2 regions of the Leminorella richardii genome follow, and region 1 is predicted to be linked to the other one. Evidence: predicted binding sites of a transcription regulator. Region 1 holds the regulator's gene; the other holds the start of a gene.
The links. The regulator CRP, encoded in region 1, controls carbon source genes, mostly activating them, when cyclic AMP is high. The targets are predictions, from matches to a motif close to ATGTGANNNNNNTCACAT.
Positions count from the first base shown of each region.

Region 2: the regulator CRP is predicted to act here: its motif matches at 4,172-4,189, upstream of glpT (glycerol-3-phosphate transporter).

Region 1 is NZ_LS483470.1:341,407-351,408, reverse strand. Features, by position in the region: gene DQM29_RS01650 (phosphoribulokinase) at 1-397, shown strand, start outside; gene crp (cAMP-activated global transcriptional regulator CRP) at 653-1,285, shown strand; gene argD (bifunctional acetylornithine/succinyldiaminopimelate transaminase) at 1,348-2,574, opposite strand; gene DQM29_RS01635 (GntR family transcriptional regulator) at 2,845-3,591, shown strand; gene DQM29_RS01630 (PfkB family carbohydrate kinase) at 3,565-4,542, opposite strand; gene DQM29_RS01625 (ADP-ribosylglycohydrolase family protein) at 4,539-5,543, opposite strand; gene DQM29_RS01620 (nucleoside permease) at 5,540-6,817, opposite strand; gene manD (D-mannonate dehydratase ManD) at 7,183-8,397, shown strand; gene DQM29_RS01610 (Zn-dependent oxidoreductase) at 8,415-9,428, shown strand; gene DQM29_RS01605 (MFS transporter) at 9,574-10,002, shown strand, end outside.
Region 2 is NZ_LS483470.1:227,346-237,347, reverse strand. Features, by position in the region: gene glpC (anaerobic glycerol-3-phosphate dehydrogenase subunit GlpC) at 1-1,145, opposite strand, end outside; gene glpB (glycerol-3-phosphate dehydrogenase subunit GlpB) at 1,142-2,404, opposite strand; gene glpA (anaerobic glycerol-3-phosphate dehydrogenase subunit A) at 2,394-4,034, opposite strand; gene glpT (glycerol-3-phosphate transporter) at 4,414-5,772, shown strand; gene glpQ (glycerophosphodiester phosphodiesterase) at 6,028-7,116, shown strand; gene yigL (sugar/pyridoxal phosphate phosphatase YigL) at 7,182-7,979, opposite strand; gene pldB (lysophospholipase L2) at 8,033-9,034, opposite strand; gene rhtB (homoserine/homoserine lactone efflux protein) at 9,248-9,874, shown strand.

The DNA of each region.
Region 1 (10,002 bases):
TCTGGAATGGATACAAAAGCTTATTCGCGATACTGTCGAACGCGAACATTCAAGAGAAGCAGTGCTGGACTCCGTCGTCCGCTCTATGGATGACTACATTAACTACATTACGCCACAGTTTTCCCGCACACACATTAACTTTCAGCGTGTTCCCACCATCGACACGTCCGATCCCTTTTCCGCCAAAAGCATTCCGACCCTTGATGAAAGCATGGTCGTGATCCACTTTCGAGGCATCAGCGGAATCGATTTCCCCTATCTGTTAGCCATGCTGCAAGGGTCGTTTATCTCTCAGACCAACACGCTGGTTATCCCGGGAGGTAAAGTCGGTCTGGCAATGGAGCTGATTATTACCCCCTTGATCCAACAGCTTCTGGAAGGGAGACCGTTGAAGTGATCGCGTGACAAAATAGCCAAACAACGCAGCAATACGCCATATGTCCCGCATTTTGGTAATGAGGAACAAGACTCTTGCCTCAAGCTGTGTTAAAAGCTTACGGTGTAGAAATCCATAAATTAGGTTATGATCGACTATAATAGCGCTCACCGAGCATTTCTGACGCTCTCGAGCAAGCAAGTAAATAAGTAAGTTTTTTCGGCAGGCTTCTTGCTTTGCTGTTTTAGGCAGTGACAACAAAGAGGATAACAACAGATGGTTCTCGGCAAACCGCAAACAGACCCGACTCTTGAATGGTTCTTGTCTCATTGTCATATTCACAAGTATCCTTCCAAGAGCACGCTTATCCATCAAGGAGAGAAAGCGGAGACGCTTTATTACATTGTTAAAGGAGCCGTAGCCGTTCTCATCAAGGATGAAGAAGGGAAAGAAATGATCCTTTCTTACCTTAACCAGGGTGACTTTATTGGCGAACTTGGCCTGTTTGAAGAAGGGCAAGAGCGCAGCGCCTGGGTAAGAGCAAAAACAGCCTGTGAAGTTGCCGAAATTTCCTATAAAAAGTTTCGCCAGCTAATTCAAGTGAACCCGGACATTCTTATGCGCCTGTCGGCTCAGATGGCTCGTCGTCTGCAGGTTACGTCAGAAAAAGTAGGCAGCCTAGCCTTCCTTGACGTCACAGGTCGTATTGCCCAGACCCTGCTAAATCTGGCTAAACAGCCTGACGCGATGACCCACCCCGACGGGATGCAAATCAAAATCACTCGTCAGGAAATCGGCCAAATCGTCGGATGCTCTCGCGAAACCGTCGGCCGCATTTTAAAAATGCTTGAAGACCAAAACCTGATTTCCGCTCACGGTAAAACGATCGTCGTTTACGGGACGCGTTAACGGCAAACGCCATTTAAGCAAAACGCCGCTCAGTGAGCGGCGTTTGTTTTTCTCTAAGCCAGTTACTTTGCCTTAGCCTCAGCAACCTGCTTCACCGCGTTTTCAAGACGTTCCATTCCTATCTGCAAGTCTTCCATTGGGATCACCAGCGAAGGGGCAAAGCGCAGCACACTAGGCCCAGCATTAAGCAGCATCAGACCACTGTCTACCGCCGCCGCCAAAAACTCTCTGGCCATCCCGCTGTAGTCAGCCGACAGCTCAGCGCCAATTAATAGCCCCAGCCCCCGCACGTCGGCAAATACGCCGTAGCGCTGATTGATCTCCGCCAGCCGGGAAACAATATACTCATGCCGCCCCTGCACACCGGACAGCACTTCCGGTGAATTAATTGCGTCAAAGGCCGCCTCGGCAACCGCACAGGCAAGCGGGTTACCCCCGTAGGTCGTGCCGTGTACGCCAGGCTCCATCACCTGCGCCACGTCGTTGGTTGTCAGCATGGCGCTAATGGGGAAGCCGCCTCCCAACGCTTTGGCGGATGTCAGCACGTCCGGCGTCACGCCGTAGCGCATGTAGGTAAATAGCGTACCGGTTCTGCCCATGCCTGACTGCACTTCATCAAACACCAGCAGCGCCTGATGCCGATCGCACAGTTCGCGAACCCCGCGCAGAAAATCCGCGTCAACGGGAGTAATCCCCCCCTCGCCCTGCACTGGCTCTAGCACGACCGCACAGGTGTGGTCGTCCATTACCGCTTTCACTGCGTCAAGATCGTTAAAAGGCACGTGAATAATGTCGGCAGGCTTCGGCCCGAATCCATCTGAATACTTCGCCTGACCGCCGACAGTAACGGTAAACAGCGTACGGCCGTGGAAGGCGTTCTTAAAGGCGATAATTTTGGTTTTATAGGGGCTGTGACGTTCAATGGCGTAGCGGCGGACCAGCTTGAAAGCGGCCTCGTTGGCTTCAGCCCCCGAGTTAGCGAAAAACACGCGATCGGCAAACGTCGCGTCGATCATCTTTTTCGCTAGACGAAGCGCAGGCTCGTTGGTGAACAGATTGCTGGTGTGCCAGATAAGCTCACTCTGCTCTTTCAGCGCCTTAACCAGTGCAGGATGGCAGTGCCCAAGGGCAGTCACCGCGATACCGCTGGAGAAATCGATAAACTCATTTCCCTGCTGGTCCCATACGCGACTTCCTTTTCCCTTCACGGGAACAAACGCCGCAGGCGCATAAACCGGCAACATCACGCTATCAAACATATTCCGAGTTACTTTGCTAACACCACTCATTTTGATTCTGCCCTGTTCTATTTCTATGAATAAAATTCACCTTATCAAAAATGAATAAAAAATCAATTTAATTGAATTAATATATAAAATAAGAATCTCCTCTATCGCAAACTATGGAGGGTCTTGGGTTGCTATTAACACTCTTTTTCACAAAGAGCCTTAACGCGACGGTTTCTATCGCTTTTCTACTGCGCTCAGTCTTCATCAAGCGCAAATTCGCTGAAAATAAATGATATGATAGCTCTTCCCCTCTCTTCAGGTTCGCGACATATGGAAAAGGCCCACGTTCAACTGATAGAACAGTTAGTCAAGCGACTGGCTTCTGCCGATAACGCGCCGCTTTATCTGAAGTTTGCCCAAACGATAAAAAGCGCGGTGCGAAGCGGAACGTTAGAGCACGGCAACATTCTTCCCGGTGAGCGAGACCTTAGCCAGCTTACCGGCGTATCTCGCATTACCGTGCGTAACGCCATGGAAGCGTTGGAAAAAGAGGGGGTTGTCACCCGATCCCGCGGCTACGGTACTCAGGTCAACAATATCTTCGAGTACTCCCTGAAAGAGGCGCCCGGATTTTCCCAACAAGTCTCTCTGCTGGGAAAAAGGCCAAGTACGCTCTGGATAACCCGACAGGTAGAAAAATGCCCCGCTGACGTAGCTGAGCGACTGGCTCTCTCACCCGAAGATGACGTATTTTTACTTAAGCGCATTCGCTATGTAGACGATGACGCCGTTTCTATTGAAAAATCCTATGTTCCTGTCGATCTCATCGACAATGCGGAAGAAATTGGGATTTCCCTGTATGAATACTTCCGCAGCCAAAATATCCATCCACAGAGAACAAAAAGCTACGTCAGCGCCCGAATGCCGGACGCTGAGTTTCTTACTCATCTGCAAACCAGCGGCGACATTCCGATGCTGGTCATCAAGCAAATCGCTTTCGATGGGCTGCAAAGGCCTATCGAATACAGCATTAGTCACTGCCGCAGCGATCTATACACCTTCGTTTGCGAGTTTTAGCCGCGCGGTTAATTCATCCACCGTCGGCGCACAGTCTCCACCTCGATGGCTGACGACAAAAGAGGCCACGGCGTTACCTAGCGTAACCGACTCCGCTAGCGACCACCCAGCGGACAGCCCTGCTATTGCCCCTCCCGCGTGACTATCCCCCGCGCCGATAGTATCCACCACCGATGCGCTAAAGGGTGCCGCACACCCCTGAGCTTTTTCATCAAAAAACCAGGCGCCCTCGCTGTCCTGCCGGACAATAAGCGGTGAACCGTAGTGGGCTAACCACGCAGCCCCCAGACTCTGTACTTCATTGTGTACACCTAGCGCACGAGCGGCAATCTCCGCCTCTTGCCGATTTAAAGAAACGATCGGCTTAAGCGCCATAATTCTGGACATCATCGCTTCGGGAATGTCGGCAATTCGAGGGCCAAAATCGATAAAAGGCGTCACCTGAGACAGGTTTTCCAACCAGTCTACCAGCACTTCTCCACGCGGTGATGCCAGCTGATAGCCTGCTAGATACACCAAGCTCTGCGGCTGCACAACCAAGTTATCCAACCACGATGCACGCCACTGGTTTTCTACTCCGCTAAACGACATAAACGTCCGTTCACCGTCCGGTTCAACCAGTGCCAGACACCACCCGTTGTCGCCTTCATCGGTTTCTATCGCACTGCGCATCCCACGCTGTGTCAGGCTGTTTCGGATGATATCAGCCCACACGCCCTGCCCTAACGGCAGCACGTTTTGTGTCTCCAGCCCCAGCCTTTTAAGCGCCAGAGCTACGTTGAACGCGCAGCCGCCAATATTAACGCTCTGCTGTTGGAGCTCAATATCACAACCGCGCCACGGCAATGAATAAGCATCGGCAATCACATCAATAACGACGGCGCCGAGCACTGTTATTGGGCGCTGTACAGACAGGCTATTTAGCCGATTGGCTAGCGCGTTTGCATTCATGCTCTCTCCCTACGCAGGCGATACTGCATTAACCTCTCAGCGTAGTGCTCAAACTCTGGTCGGTTGACCTCATCAAGCTCTCGCTTAAGGGCTTTATCAATAGCGTCAACGCCGTGCAGAGCGCCGCAAATTGCTGTCGCCATCGCGCCGATAGTATCCGTATCCCCCCCCAGATTGGCACATAGAACGGCGCAGCGATTAGGATCGGTTTGCGCCAGTTCCACCATCGCAATCGCGGCGGGAACCGACTCGATGGTGCTAGTTCCCGCACCGATCAGCTGATAAATACGCTCACTGGCCGATTCTGTACCAGCGGAAGTTCTTACGACCTCTAACGCCAGCTCAATACGGGCGGCAAGCGACGCACTGAACGTCGTCACTTTCCTCTCCTGAGCGTGGCGAGCGACCGTGGGTAGCGCATCCCTGATTTCTTCCCAACGGCTTCCTTCAATAGCCCGCGACACAGCCCAAGCGATAGCCACTGCGCCCGCCACGGCCAAATCAGACTTGTGTGTAGCACTTGACGCCAGCGCAACCTGCTCAATAAAGCCGTCTAAATCATCCGTTGGCAGCAGGCATCCTAAAGGAGAAGCGCGCATGGCAGCACCATTGGTAACGCCATTATTCTCAAGGCTCTCCACGGGCTTCCCATCGCGTATCGCGTTAAGCGCGATTTTTGACGTCGGCCCCAGAACGTTTTTATTAAACGCGTCAAAGGACTCAGCCCACGCCAAAATGTGCCTACCGATAGCTTCAGCGTTAATCTCTCCATCACACTCGATAAACGCCTTCACCAAACAGCACGCCATTGAAGTATCGTCAGTGTATTCAGCACGGCCAAAATAGCAGGCGGCGTTGTTTTCAGCAGGGCCGGGAATAAAGCGGTCTATCCAACCAAAGTGCGCCTTTACTCTAGCCCGCGGCCAAAGCTCTGAGGGCATCCCCATTGAATCCCCCAATGCCTGACCGTAAAGCGCGCCAAGAATGCGTTCCTGTTTCATTTAGCTTCCTCTGTTTGTAGCTCTTCTGTGCCGTTATTTACAGTAATAGTGGTAATGTCCCTGTCTGATTCACGAAACAGCAGCATGAACAAGACGGCAATAACCGCGATCATGGCAGCGCCGAATCCCCACATGCCAACCCAGTTAAACGTTAAGCCGTTTACAGGCTCCTGATAGGCAAACATCTTTTCCATCATCACGCCGCCGATGCGGTAGCCCAACAGACTGCCGAACCCTTGGCAGCACAGCGTAATCAGCCCTTGAGCGGCAGTACGCATATGAACCGGCGCTTTTTTATCAACGTAAATGTAGGCAGTGACATAGTAAAAATCGTAGCTTACTCCATGTAGCAAAATGCCAAGGAACAGAAGCCCGTAGGTGAAGTAGTGGTAGGCGTCGCCATAGACAAAGAAGGCATAGCGGATCGCAGCCGTCACCAGACCAAGCAGCAGCACCTTTTTAATGCCAAAGCGCTTGGTGAAAAACGGTAGCGCCAGCATAAAGAAGATTTCCGAAAACTGCCCCAGCGTCATCCAGCCAGTAGCGTTTTTCATTCCCACTTCGGTAAGAAACCCGTTCGCAAAGATGTAATAGAAAGCTAGCGGCATGGCGAACAGGAAGGAGCAAACAAAGAAAACCAGAAAGTTTCTGTCTCGGAGCATCACAACCGCATCTAAGCCAAGCATCACTTTAAAGCTCAGCTTGCCAGTACTTTTCGGCGGCGTATTTGGCAGCCAAAAGGCGAAAATACCCAGCAGCGCGGAACTAATCGCAGTGATCACCAGAGGGATATTGGTTGGTGAAATGTCGTTAAACCCGAGCATCTCGGGTAAAAAGCCACACACGATGCCGGATGCAATCCAACCAATGGTTCCCATTACGCGAATACGGGGGAAATCGCGTTCCACATCGCCAACGTTGGCAAATGCAATACTGTTTGTTAGTGCAATCGTCGGCATATAGGTCAACGAGTATCCTAGCAGTAAAGGGAAAAAATAAACAAATTCAGTCTGCTGCGCCGCCAAATACATCAGCGCTGCGCCCACAAACATCAGTAACGCCAGCACTTTTTGCGCGGCAAAAAAGCGGTCAGTCAGCGAGCCGACCAGAATCGGCGACAAAATGGCGGCAATCGCCGTACAGGCATAAGACCAGCCTATTTCACCAGCGGTAAAGCCGCTTCGGTTCAAAAACAGCCACAGAGGAACAAACCAGGCCCCCCAAATAAACCATTCGACAAACATCATAAACGACAGCTTTGCTGTTGTTTTCATATTCACATCCTTTATGACGATTTATTGATAACCTTTAAGATACCAATTAATAATACCTTTTAAATACCTTTTGGTACGTTCTTTGAGCGAAGTAACACTTTCCCTTGTAGTCATCCCTTTATTTTCCAGAAATAGGCAACGTACCTTAACTGTCTATCCCCCATTCTGCCTGGCCTATATCGATTTTTACGTCTTTTTATCTAAAAGCAGGTTAGTTAAATAAAGTGACCGTTATCACATAACCATAAGCAGAGTCTGAAAATCTCTATCGCAATACTTGTATGGTAGTTTTACTAGAAGTATCTTATGCAAACATTAACTCTCGAGCTCGAGACCTCTTTTTTATCCATCTGGACAGACGCACTATGAAAATCGTAAAGGCTGAAGTTTTTGTTACGTGTCCCGGCCGTAACTTTGTCACTGTAAAAATAACTACTGATGAAGGGATTTACGGCGTCGGTGACGCCACGCTCAACGGCCGCGAGCTTCCCGTCGCCTCCTATTTGAAAGACCACCTGTGCCCGCAGCTTATCGGCCGCGATGCGCATCAGATCGAAGATATCTTCCAGTTTTTCTATAAAGGCGCCTATTGGCGTCGCGGCCCGGTGACCATGTCGGCCATTTCCGCCATCGATATGGCGCTGTGGGACATCAAAGGCAAAGCAGCTAACATGCCGGTTTACCAGCTTCTGGGCGGCGCGTCTCGCACCGGCGTTATGGTTTACTGCCACACCACTGGTCGTACTATCGACGAAGTGCTAGAAGACTACGCCAAGCATCAGGAAATGGGCTTTAAGGCAATCCGCGTTCAGTGCGGCGTGCCGGGTATGAAAACCACCTACGGTCTGAGCAAGGGCAAAAACTTAGCCTACGAGCCAGCAACCAAAGGCGCTTACCCAGAAGAGCAGCTGTGGTCGACAGAAAAGTATCTCGACTTTACGCCGAAACTGTTTGACGCCGTGCGCAGCAAGTTTGGCTTTAACGAGCACCTGCTGCACGACATGCACCACCGCCTGACGCCGATCGAAGCCGCGCGCTTCGGCAAGAGCATTGAAGACTACCGCCTGTTCTGGATGGAAGATCCAACCCCTGCGGAGAATCAAGAGTGCTTCCGCCTGATCCGTCAGCACACTGTGACGCCTATCGCCGTCGGTGAAGTATTCAACAGCATTTGGGACTGCAAGCAGCTGATTGAAGAACAGCTAATTGACTACATCCGCACCACCATCACCCACGCGGGCGGCATTACTCATATGCGCCGCATCGCAGACTTTGCCGCCATGTATCAAGTACGCACCGGCTCTCACGGCCCGTCGGATCTGTCACCGATCTGCCACGCCGCCGCGCTGCACTTCGACCTGTGGGTACCGAACTTCGGCGTTCAGGAATACATGGGCTACTCCGAGCAGATGCTGGAAGTCTTCCCACACAACTGGACCTTCGAAGACGGCTACATGCACCCAAGCGACAAGCCGGGCCTAGGCATCGACTTTGACGAAAAACTGGCCGCCAAATATCCCTACGAGCCAGCCTACTTACCGGTAGCCCGTCTGGAAGACGGCACGCTGTGGAACTGGTAATTAACGGAGAGCAATACATGAAAAGCGTAGTTATTCAGGAACCAGGCAAGCTGGTTATCGAAGACCGTCCGATGCCCGAACCACAGCCCGGCGATGTCCGCATTCGCGTAGAAAGCGCCGGCATTTGCGGTTCTGACGTACACATTTACCGCGGGCATAACCCGTTTGCCAAATATCCGCGCGTTATCGGCCACGAGTTTTTCGGCCGCATTGACGCCGTTGGCGAAGGCGTTGATGCCGCTCGCATCGGCGAGCGCGTTGTGGGCGACCCGGTGGTCAACTGCGGCCACTGCTACCCCTGCTCCATTGGTCGCCCTAACGTATGTACATCGCTGCAGGTCATCGGCGTACATCGCGACGGCGGCTTCAGTGAACACGTCACGCTGCCGGCGAAAAATGCCCACACCGTGCCGGAAAGCATTGGCGACCGCGATGCCACCATGATTGAGCCCTTTACCATTGCCGCCAATATCTGCAGCCAGATGAATCCTGGCCCGCTAGACGTGGCGCTGGTTTACGGTGCAGGCCCAATGGGTTTAACCACTATTCAGGCACTGCGCGGGGTATATGGCGTAAAAGAAATTATCGTTGCCGACCGTATTGATGAACGTTTAGCGATGGCGAAAGAAAACGGCGCTGACCGCATCATCAACAATACGGACATCAATCTGGCTGACGAACTGGCCAAGCTAGGCATTCGACCGACCCTCATTGTTGACGCTGCCTGCCATCCGTCTATTCTGCCGGAAGCTATCGGCCTTGCCTCTCCAGCGGCTCGCATCGGCATTATGGGCTTCTCTTCTGACCCATGCGTGATTAACCAGCAGGGGATCACTAGCAAAGAGCTAACGATTTACAGCTCTCGGCTTAACAGTAACCGCTTCCCCATGGTCATTGACTGGATGAAGGAGAAAAAAATTCACCCGGAAAAACTCATTACTCATAAGTTTGATTACACCCAGGTGATCAACGCGCTGGAAACCTTCGAGAAGGACCAGAAACAGTGCTGTAAAGTCCTGCTGACGTTTTAGCGTTCAGGGCAAGGAGCCGATAACGGCGCGTATTTCCGGCCGCATCCTCTGATGCGGCTCGGAATCAAAAATTCGCGCCCTAATGGTTAAATAACAAAACAAACAGTCTCTGTACCCATAACAACAGCTCATAGAGAACAATTATATGGAATCAAAACAGAATACCCCTGAAAGAAGCACCTCGGATCTGGTCAAGGCGGCCGTATCCGGTTGGCTCGGTACCGCTCTGGAGTTTATGGACTTCCAGCTGTACTCTCTCGGCGCGGCGCTGGTCTTTCGTGAAATTTTCTTCCCTGAGCAGTCCGCGGCCATGGCGCTTATTCTGGCCATGGGCACCTATGGCGCAGGCTACGTTGCTCGTATCGTAGGCGCCTTCTTCTTTGGCAGAATGGGCGACACCATCGGCCGTAAAAAAGTGCTGTTTATCACCATCACCATGATGGGTATCTGTACTACGCTCATCGGTGTGCTGCCAACCTATGCACAAATCGGCATCTTCGCACCGCTGCTGCTGATCCTACTTCGTATTGTTCAGGGACTGGGAGCGGGCGCCGAAATCTCCGGTGCGGGCACC
Region 2 (10,002 bases), 110 kb from region 1:
GACATTTCAATTTGCCATTTACAGGTTTCGCAGTCGCTGACCACAAAATCCACACCGCTTTCTTCAATTTGTCGGAACAGCGAAGCCCCAATGCCCTGAGAGGTTTCGTAGTTTTCTTTCTTGAAACCGTAGGTACCGGCAATGCCGCAGCACTGAGAGTCCAGTACTATAAGCTCAACGCCGGGGATCCGCTCCAACAGCGCGAGGGTATAGGCCGTCCAGCCCATTTTTTCCATATGGCAAGGCGTGTGATAGGCGATCTTCATCGGCGTATGCTTGAGCTTTAGCTCCCGCCCTTCAGACAGCAGGCGGTAAATAAAGCGCGTCGCCAGTTCAATCTGGTCGCGCACCGACGTGGTATCAACACCCAGCAGGTGTGGATACTCATCGCGTAGCGTGAATGTACAGGTTGAAGAGGTTGCAACAACGGGGATCCCCTTACCGATCACCGCATCAACCAGCGACTCCGCGTTCACACCGGCCTGCTTCTTCGCACGATCGATAAAGCCGTTAGCAATAAGAGGGACGCCGCAGCACTTCTCTTTTTTCAGCAGTTGAACGCCCATTCCCATGGCGTTAAGCACCCGCACCAGATCTTTCCCCAGCTGCGGATGGTTATAGTTAACAAAGCAGCCGTGGAAAAACGCGACCTGATCGGCAAACGCCTGCTGTTTCGCCGCCTGCTTGCGGAACCACTGACGGAAGGTGCCGAAAGAGTATTTTGGCAAATCGCGGCGATGGTCTATTTTCAGCACGCTGTCCAGAATGCCCTTTACCGGCTTCAGACCCACGGTGGCATTCACCAGCGGTGCAAACGGCGTGGACAGGGTTCCCATCAGATCCGTATGGCTCAGAACTGCGTCCCGCAGCTTAAATTTGGTCGGCGCATAGTCAATGCGCGCGCGCTGGATGATATCGCCGATTTTCACATCGGAAGGGCAGGCTACTTCACAACGCTTACAGTTGGTGCAGTACTTCAGCGCCTCATCGTATAAAGACGGATCTTTCAGCCGCAGGCGCTCACCGTCCGGCCCGGCCTGCTTTGGCCCCGGATAGTTAGGATTCACTTTCGCAACGGGGCAGTACGTTGTGCAAACGGTGCACTTGATACAGTTTTCAAAGCTGTTGTCAGTCGTCAGGCTCATTGCGCCACCTCCACCTCAGAAAGGATCTGCTCTGCGGCATACTGTGCTGTTACCAGAGAGACGCCTGCACCACACCCCTGCTGTAGCGGATCGTATCCTCCCAGCACAGCGCCGATGACGTACAGATTGCTTAGCGGTTGCCCGCAAACGGTACCGTGCAGCTTCTCATCCGCCTTCACGCCAAAGCGCAGGTAAGGCTGAGGTTCGAACATATCCTTGTGTGTCCACTGTGGGCGGTGAGGCACGTCGAGAATGTCCAGCCCAAAGACGGGCTCATAAACGCGCTCAAATTCTGCAATCAGTCCGTTGCTAAAGAAGCTACCACTCGCCAGCACAACGTGCTCAGCAACGATAGGGATATCGGTATGGTTGCGGGTATAGATGCGCGTTACGCGCTGGTTTTTCAGCTCAGCCTTCAGTACCGAATCACCGGGCATAAACTGGCCGCCAAGCTGCTGAAAGCGTCGGCGAAGTGCCTGATGTAGGCGGATCCCCAGTAGTGACGGGGGTAAAGTGGGTACTAACATCACCGGCTTGCCGGCTCGCTGGCGAAGTGTCTCAATCGCGTGAGTATCTTCCAACCCGATGCAGGCAGGAAGAAGCACAGCGTCAACATTCTCAGCCAGACGCGTCACTTCCTGTGCCAGTAGTTCAAGGTTTTCCGGCAGATCTAACACTCGTGAAATATTGGAAGCGCGAAACTCGCTGGGGTTTTTCCTTAAGCGATCGAGCGCGGGAAGGTGCAGATAGTCGGTAACGGTCTCAATACCGCGTTCTTCCAGCGATGCGGCTGCCAGCTGCGGCTGGAAGTCCAGAAAACCTTCAATACCAATCACGGCAACGCGCTGCCACGGTAAATGCCCGCTCACTGGGGCAACGGGCACTTCATTGGGGCTGAGCCAGGTTGCTCTCAGCGTTCCTAACGGCGTTACCCGTCGATGGTTTTGGTCAATCGAACCGTAGAACTGCAGCCCGCACTCCGCCAGTAAACCTTCCGCCTGCTTTGCCATACGAAGAACGGCTTCTTTGCCCAACTTTGAGTAGGGGTGTTCCTGACCAAGCTCCGCCAGCGCGTCCAGCGGGCGTTCAATCACTGAGCCGTCAGCGCGATAGCTGAGGAAGTCCAGCGAGCCGGACGAAAAGTGCAGCGCGCTCTGACCGGCGCTGATAATCGCGCAGCGTTTGCCCTCTTGAGCAAGTCGAATACCGCAGGAAAGGCCTGCCAGGCCGCCGCCAATAATGGCTACATCAAATTTCATTACTCTTCTCCACGCTGGATGAGGGATCCAGACCACACAGCCCCTGATAAACCCAGCTGGTGAATTCACTTTCCCGCAGCGCGTCTCCCCACGCGATTGGGCGAACGCCCTTCCAGCGTTCATTCAGGAAAGTCGAAAGCTGAGTGAGCGACTGTTGGGGCGTCGCTACTTTAAACCGGTTGAGTAGCCCGGCTGCGCGGCAGGCGCACAGCTCCCCCTGGCAGGTGCCCATGCCGACGCGAGTGCGGCGGCGCAGGTCGATAAGATTATTCACATTCAGTGATGCAACGGCGTAGCGCACTTCACCGGCGGTGACCGCTTCGCACTCACACACCAGGCTGTTGTCCAGACGATCGTCGCTCACCAGTTCGGTCGCGCGATCGCCGTGGCGGTAAACCGCTGAGCCTCGAATCGTCGAAGGCAGAGAAATGACTTTCCCCAGCGTCTCTTCCGCTGACTGGCGAGAGCCGGGCAGAGCCTCTTGAGCCGTTGTACACTCACCTTTATGACCAAGCTTTTCGCACACTTTATCCGTTGCCCACTCGGCCATCAGGCGATAGGTCATCAGCTTGCCGCCTGTAATGGTGATAAAGCCTTCCAGCCCATCGCGCACCGCGTGATCCAGCAGCACGATTCCCCGGCTGACGTTGCGGCCTGACGGATCGTCATCGCTAGCCACCAGCGGACGAACACCCGCGTAGGCGCGAAGAATGCGAGTGTGTGCTAACTTCGGCGCTAAACGACTGCCCTCACGAATAAGCACATCCACCTCTTCCGGCGTTACGATCATGTTGTCAATGTCGTCATACGGGATGCGGGTCGAGGTGGTGCCAATCAGGGAAATAGTGTCACCCGGTACCAGAATGTCTGCATCAGCAGGCTTGCGGCAGCGGTTAATCACGCGGTTGTTGATACGGTGCCCCATGATCAGCAGCGCCCCTTTGGCGGGGAACATGCGCACGCGAAGCTCTGCATATTCAGCAATGTGCTGACCCCAGATACCTCCTGCGTTAACCACAATAGCAGCGCGTATTTCGCGCATCTCTTTGCGATAGTGGTCATAAGCCTTAACGCCAACTACGCGGGCGCCTTCTTGGATCAGGCCGATAACTTCATGGTAAGTGAACACTTGCCCACCGTGCTCGCGAGCGTCCAGCACGTTTGCGGCTGTCAGGCGAAACGGGTCAACGGTGCCGTCTGGCACTCTGACGGCGCCGAGCATGTCAGGGTTAGCGGACGGCTCGAAGCGAAGCGCCTCTTGAGGATCCATTGCCTGAGCGTCAATACCTGCGGCACGGCAGGCGTCAATAAAGGTAGATTGAAACGCTATGTCGTCTTCCGGCAGCGTCAGGAACAGGCCGTCGGTTTGCTCTACACAGTGACGCGCAATGCGCTTGAGAATTTTGTTTTCTTCTATACACTCACGAGCCGATTCGGCATCCGTGACGGCATAGCGAGCGCCGCTGTGCAGCAGGCCGTGGTTACGCCCCGTTGCGCCAGTAGCAATATCGTGTCGTTCCAACAGAACGGTGCGCAGCCCGCGACGAGCACAGTCTCGCGCTACGCCAGCGCCGGTGGCGCCGCCGCCAATGATGATGACATCCGTCTCGATTGAAGGAAAAACGCTCATTATCAATTGCTCCCGCTGTCGTTCTCAACGTCTGGAATACGTCTATGGTTTTATTTAAACATATCCTGCGCCAATTTTGTTTGATAAGGAACAAATTCGAGCAAAATTAGATTCAATTCGCTCAGAAAAGAACATTAGTGTGATAAGAATCACAACACTTGCATTAACATTCCACACTTTAAGTTAAAAAGATGATACATTTCGCTCGGCAAAAGTGAAGAAATGACGGTAATTCACCGCTAAAAAATGCCAGTAGCGAGATAATGGATAACAACGCACTGAGCGATAATGAAAATACTGTGAGCATCCGATCGATGATCACGCTAATTATTACACTCATACGAAAATACAGAGATAAATGACTGCCAGTGGAGGCACTATGCTAAGTATTTTTAAACCCGCGCAGCACATCGCGCGTCTACCGCAGGATAAGATCGATCCGACTTATCGCCGCCTTCGGTGGCAGATTTTCATGGGGATCTTCTTCGGCTACGCCGCTTACTATCTGGTTCGCAAAAACTTTGCTCTGGCCATGCCTTATCTGGTAGAGCAGGGCTTTAGCCGCGGCGATTTGGGCTTTGCCCTTTCCGGTATTTCTATCGCTTACGGTTTCTCCAAGTTCATTATGGGTTCCGTATCCGACCGCTCTAACCCTCGCGTGTTCCTGCCTGCGGGTCTGATCCTCGCCTCTGTCGTCATGCTGTTGATGGGCTTTATGCCATGGGCAACCTCCAGCATCATGATCATGTTTGTGCTGCTGTTCATCTGTGGATGGTTCCAGGGTATGGGCTGGCCGCCGTGCGGTCGCACCATGGTTCACTGGTGGTCACAGAAAGAGCGCGGAAGTATCGTCTCCGTCTGGAACTGCGCCCACAACGTCGGCGGCGGTATTCCTCCTCTGCTGTTCCTGTTGGGTATGGCGTGGTTTAACGACTGGAAAGCCGCTTTCTACATGCCGGCTCTCTGCGCCATCATCGTTGCTCTGATCGCTTTTGCCCTGATGCGCGATACGCCGCAGTCATGCGGGCTGCCGTCAATTGAAGAGTACAAAAACGACTATCCGCCTGACTATACGGAAAAAGATGAAGAAGAACTGAGCGCGAAAGAAATCTTCATGAAGTACGTATTCCCGAACAAACTGCTGTGGTACATCGCCATTGCTAACGTGTTCGTTTACCTGCTGCGCTACGGCATTCTGGACTGGTCACCAACCTACCTGAAAGAAGTGAAGCACTTTGCACTGGATAAGTCATCCTGGGCCTACTTCTTCTATGAGTACGCAGGTATCCCCGGTACTCTGCTGTGCGGCTGGATGTCAGACAAAGTGTTCAAGGGCAACCGCGGCGCAACCGGCGTCTTCTTTATGGTGCTGGTAACTATCGCCACTGTCGTTTACTGGCTGAACCCAGAGGGTAACCCTGGCATCGATATGCTGTGTATGACCGTCATCGGCTTCCTGATCTACGGCCCTGTTATGCTTATCGGTCTGCACGCTCTGGAGCTGGCTCCGAAGAAAGCGGCGGGTACTGCCGCAGGCTTCACCGGTCTGTTCGGCTACCTGGGCGGCTCCGTCGCAGCAAGCGCTATCGTCGGCTACACCGTTGACTTCTTCGGTTGGGACGGCGGCTTTATGGTGATGATCGGCGGCTGTGTGCTGGCTGTTATTCTGCTCATCATGACCATGCTGAGCGAAAACAAGCACAAAGCGGAAATGCTGGCCAAGCAGGCCGGTAACTAATCCGTACACGTTGAAATAACGTCGCGCTGCGCGCCTGTTTATCAGGCCGCAGCGCAAACCATCACGTCACACAGCAATAAAAACGCAGTTCAAACCCTATTTGCCAGCGTCACACGGACGTCACCTAGCGCAAATACTATTTCCATCAGTCATGTAACAAAAACAGCTAAGCCACAAGGCTTAACCCGTTTGCTGCGCGCTTTTCAGCCTTACGGCGGCGATCGCGCTTTTACAACAACAGTAGGAGAGAAAAGGATGAGAACAGGTTTTAAAACGCTTTTAGCAGGCATGGTGCTAGGAATGGCGCTGCTTCCAGCCGTTCAGGCAGCACAAAAGGCAGACAAAATTGTTATCGCCCATCGTGGTGCCAGCGGCTACCTGCCTGAGCACACGCTAGCCTCAAAGGCGATGGCCTATCAGCAGGGTGCAGACTTTCTGGAACAGGATTTGGTTATGACCAAAGACGATCGCCTGATTGTCCTGCACGATCACTACCTTGATCGCGTAACCGATGTAGCCGACAGGTTCCCTGACAGAGCGCGTAAAGACGGCCGCTACTACGCAATCGACTTTACTCTTGACGAAATTAAGTCGCTGAAGTTCACTGAAGGTTTCGATATTAAAGACGGCAAGAGAGTTCAGAGCTACCCCGGCCGCTTCCCAATGGGTAAATCCGATTTTCGCATCCACACGTTTGAAGACGAAATCGAATTTGTGCAGGGTCTGAACCACTCTACCGGTAAAAATATTGGTATCTATCCGGAAATCAAAGCCCCTTGGTTCCACCGCAGCGAAGGCAAGGACATCACTGCCAAAACGCTGGAAGTGCTGAAAAAATACGGCTACACCAAGAAAAGCGACAACGTTTACCTTCAGTGCTTTGACTTCAACGAACTTAAACGCATCAAGACCGAACTGATGCCCAAAGCGGGCATGGATCTGAAGCTGGTTCAGCTTATTGCCTATACCGACTGGGAAGAGACCTTCGAGCCCGATGCACAGGGTAAGCTGGTGAACTACAGCTACGACTGGATGTTTAAGCCCGGTGCCATGAGCGAAATCGCCAAGTATGCCGACGGCATTGGCCCTCAGTACCCAATGCTGCTTGACGTGAAGGCCTCCAAACCGGGAAAAGCAGTGCTTTCCCCCATGATGCAGGAAGCCCACAAGGCCGGAATGGTGGTACATCCCTACACCCTGCGCGCTGATGCCCTACCACCCTACGCCACCGACATGAACCAGCTTCTGGACATCATGTACAATCAGGCGAACGTTGACGGGCTGTTCTCTGACTTCCCCGATATGGCAGTGAAGTTTTTGGAAAAGCAGAAGCAGCATAAATAGTGTGTAACGACGTTATAAACAGAGCGGGCGCCCAAGGCGCCCGTTTTTACTACCTAATCTACCCACTACAGGTACATTCTTCTCAAATAGTGCATCACGGCATCATCGACGTTGCTGCCGATCACTTCCAGCTGTGGCAGAGTGTTCTTCAGCCGGGGTGAACCGTTTTGCATAATGCAGCCCTTACCGGCCATTGACAGCATTTCCGCGTCGTTCATACCGTCGCCGAAAGTAATGCAGTCTTTCAGGCCGTAACCCATTAGCCCAGACACTTCCTGCAGCGCACGGCCTTTAGAGACGTTTGCCCCCATCACTTCCAGACAGTAGTCCAAAGAAAACGTGGCGTGAACGCGATCGCCATAAATCTGATTGATGGTCTCTTCCAGCTTGAGCAGACGATCGTGTTCAAAGCTGGTGAAAAACACCTTACAGATGCCGTCTGTCGCCATCGTATCCGGCTCAAACAGCTGGTAGCTGAAATCTGATTCCTGATGAAAGTTCTTTAAGTCTTCACTGTCGCGGTTAGTTAGCCAGTCATCGTTGCGATAAACGTGAGTTTCGATATAGGGGTTATCCGCCACAATGTGGTAAAGCTCATAGGCGATGTTCGGGTCAAGGTTATGACTCAGGATCAAATCGCCCTGCGGATTATGCACGCGAGCGCCGTTGGAGGTGATCATATAGGAGTCAATGCCTAGGCCATCGCGGATCTGACCAACGTCAACGTGGTGACGACCAGTTGCAAATACAAAATGGATACCGCTTTGAGCAATCAGACGCAGCGTGTCCTTCGCGTAGGGGGAAAGCGTGTGGTCGTTCTGCAACAGCGTACCGTCCAGATCGGATGCAACGATAGGAAACATATTTTTATCAATCCTTAACGAAAAAAGAATTCAACGTAATCGAACATTCAGACTCAATACTGCGCGAAAAAGCGCAAAATATCCAGCAACGCCTTCGTCCTTAAACCGTCTCGCTCAAAAAGAATTTCGTGGAAGGCACCTTCAATCACGATCGGCCCGCCGCTTTCACAAGGGTGCCCCGCCTGTGCCATAGCCTCACAGAAAGCATTTTGCGCCTGATTGTCAACAATGCGCTCTTCCCCAGCCTGTAGCAGCATAAGCGGTGTCGCTATCTGCGGTGCTAACTCAATGGCCTGCTCCCCAGCGGCAATCGACTCTTTAACCCAGCGATAGGTCGGCCCGCCAACGCGCAGTTCTGGATAATCTGAAAAGTAGCGGGAATAAAGCCGATAGCGCACCTTGCTGTGGGTCAAAATGTTGACCGCATAGGGCAACGGTATCCATCGCCCGGTTCCAACAGCATAGCTTTCCCTGACGCTTGGCCAGCGCTCCGTCAGGTCGGTGATATTTTTGGCCAGCCACTTTGGCATTGGCAGGCGAATACCCAACATCGGCGAACAAAGAGCCGCTGCGGAAAACGAATCGGGATGACGTGCCAAAAACAGCGCCGAAATAGCGCCCCCCATTGAGTGGGCTAAAAGAAACGTGCTCGCATAGCGAGCCGGAGTGAAGGCGGTTTGCCAGAAGGTTTCAAAGTCTGCAACGTAGTCGTTAAACTCTTCCACGTGCCCGCGCTGGCCGTCCTCCAGCAGGCGACCGGAAAAGCCCTGCCCGCGATGGTCAATAATCCAAACGTCGTAGCCGCACTGAAAGAGATCGTAGGCCAGCTCCTGGTATTTGATGTAGCCCTCTGTTCTGCCCGGAGCTATCACAATGGCGCGGCTGTGTTCTGAAGAGGTAAACCGCACATAGGTAATCTCAACGCCGGCGACGCCCATAAAGCCCGCTTCCTGCCGCTGCTGCCAAAAATCTGACAGAGGCCCGGCAGAAAATGCGGCAAAGCGCTTTTCCCTATGGAGCAGTTTCAGTTCTAAAGAAAGATAGTCTTCCGTCATAAGCGTCGCCTCATTGGCCTGTCTTCTTTTCAGAAACAAAGAAAAACAGTCGAGCGTGAATGCAACAAACAGGGGGTCATAATGAAAATATGATACCTCTTTTTCCCTGTCATCTGCTTAAAACAGTGTGTAAAAATTTCTGTTCACCACTGGCAACCGCCGGCAAAAGCGTGATAAATATTCGTTATCCTTTCTCGATGTAGAACCTTAACTATGACTCTCGAGTGGTGGCTAACCTACTTAGTCACAACGATCGTTCTTAGCCTGTCCCCCGGTTCCGGCGCTATTAACACTATGAGCACCGGTATCACCTATGGCTTTCGCGGCACCCTTCCGGCGATTGCGGGTCTACAGGTTGGCCTTGCTGCCCATATTGCGCTGGTGGGCGTGGGGCTGGGCACGCTGCTGTCACAGTCAGAGATGGCGTTTATCGTCCTGAAGTGGCTCGGAGCCGGCTATTTGATTTGGCTCGGTATCCAGCAGTGGCGGGCGGCGGGGGCGATGGATCTTAATGCGGTGTCTCAATCGCTGCCAAAAAGCGGCCGCTTTAAGCGTGCCATCTTGGTAAACCTGACGAACCCCAAAAGCATTGTGTTTCTGGCGGCGCTGTTTCCTCAGTTCATTATTCCCAATCAGCCCCAGACGGCTCAGTATCTGATCCTCGGTGTGACCAGCATTGCGGTAGATATCGTCGTTATGGTCGGCTACGCGCTGCTGGCCAGTCGGGTTGCCAAATGGATCCGCCAGCCGCACCAAATGAAGCTTCTCAATCGTCTGTTTGGTTCACTGTTTATCCTCATCGGAGGGCTGCTGTTGATGGCACGTAAGGCCAGCCATTGAGGCTAGCTCCCCTTAAGACGCGCCGGATTATAAGTTTTATTGCTAAATATTTTATTCATATCGAATAAATTTACTTGCACCGCCGGATACATTTTGTAATGTGAATAGGTCTGTGCAGAATAACTCAG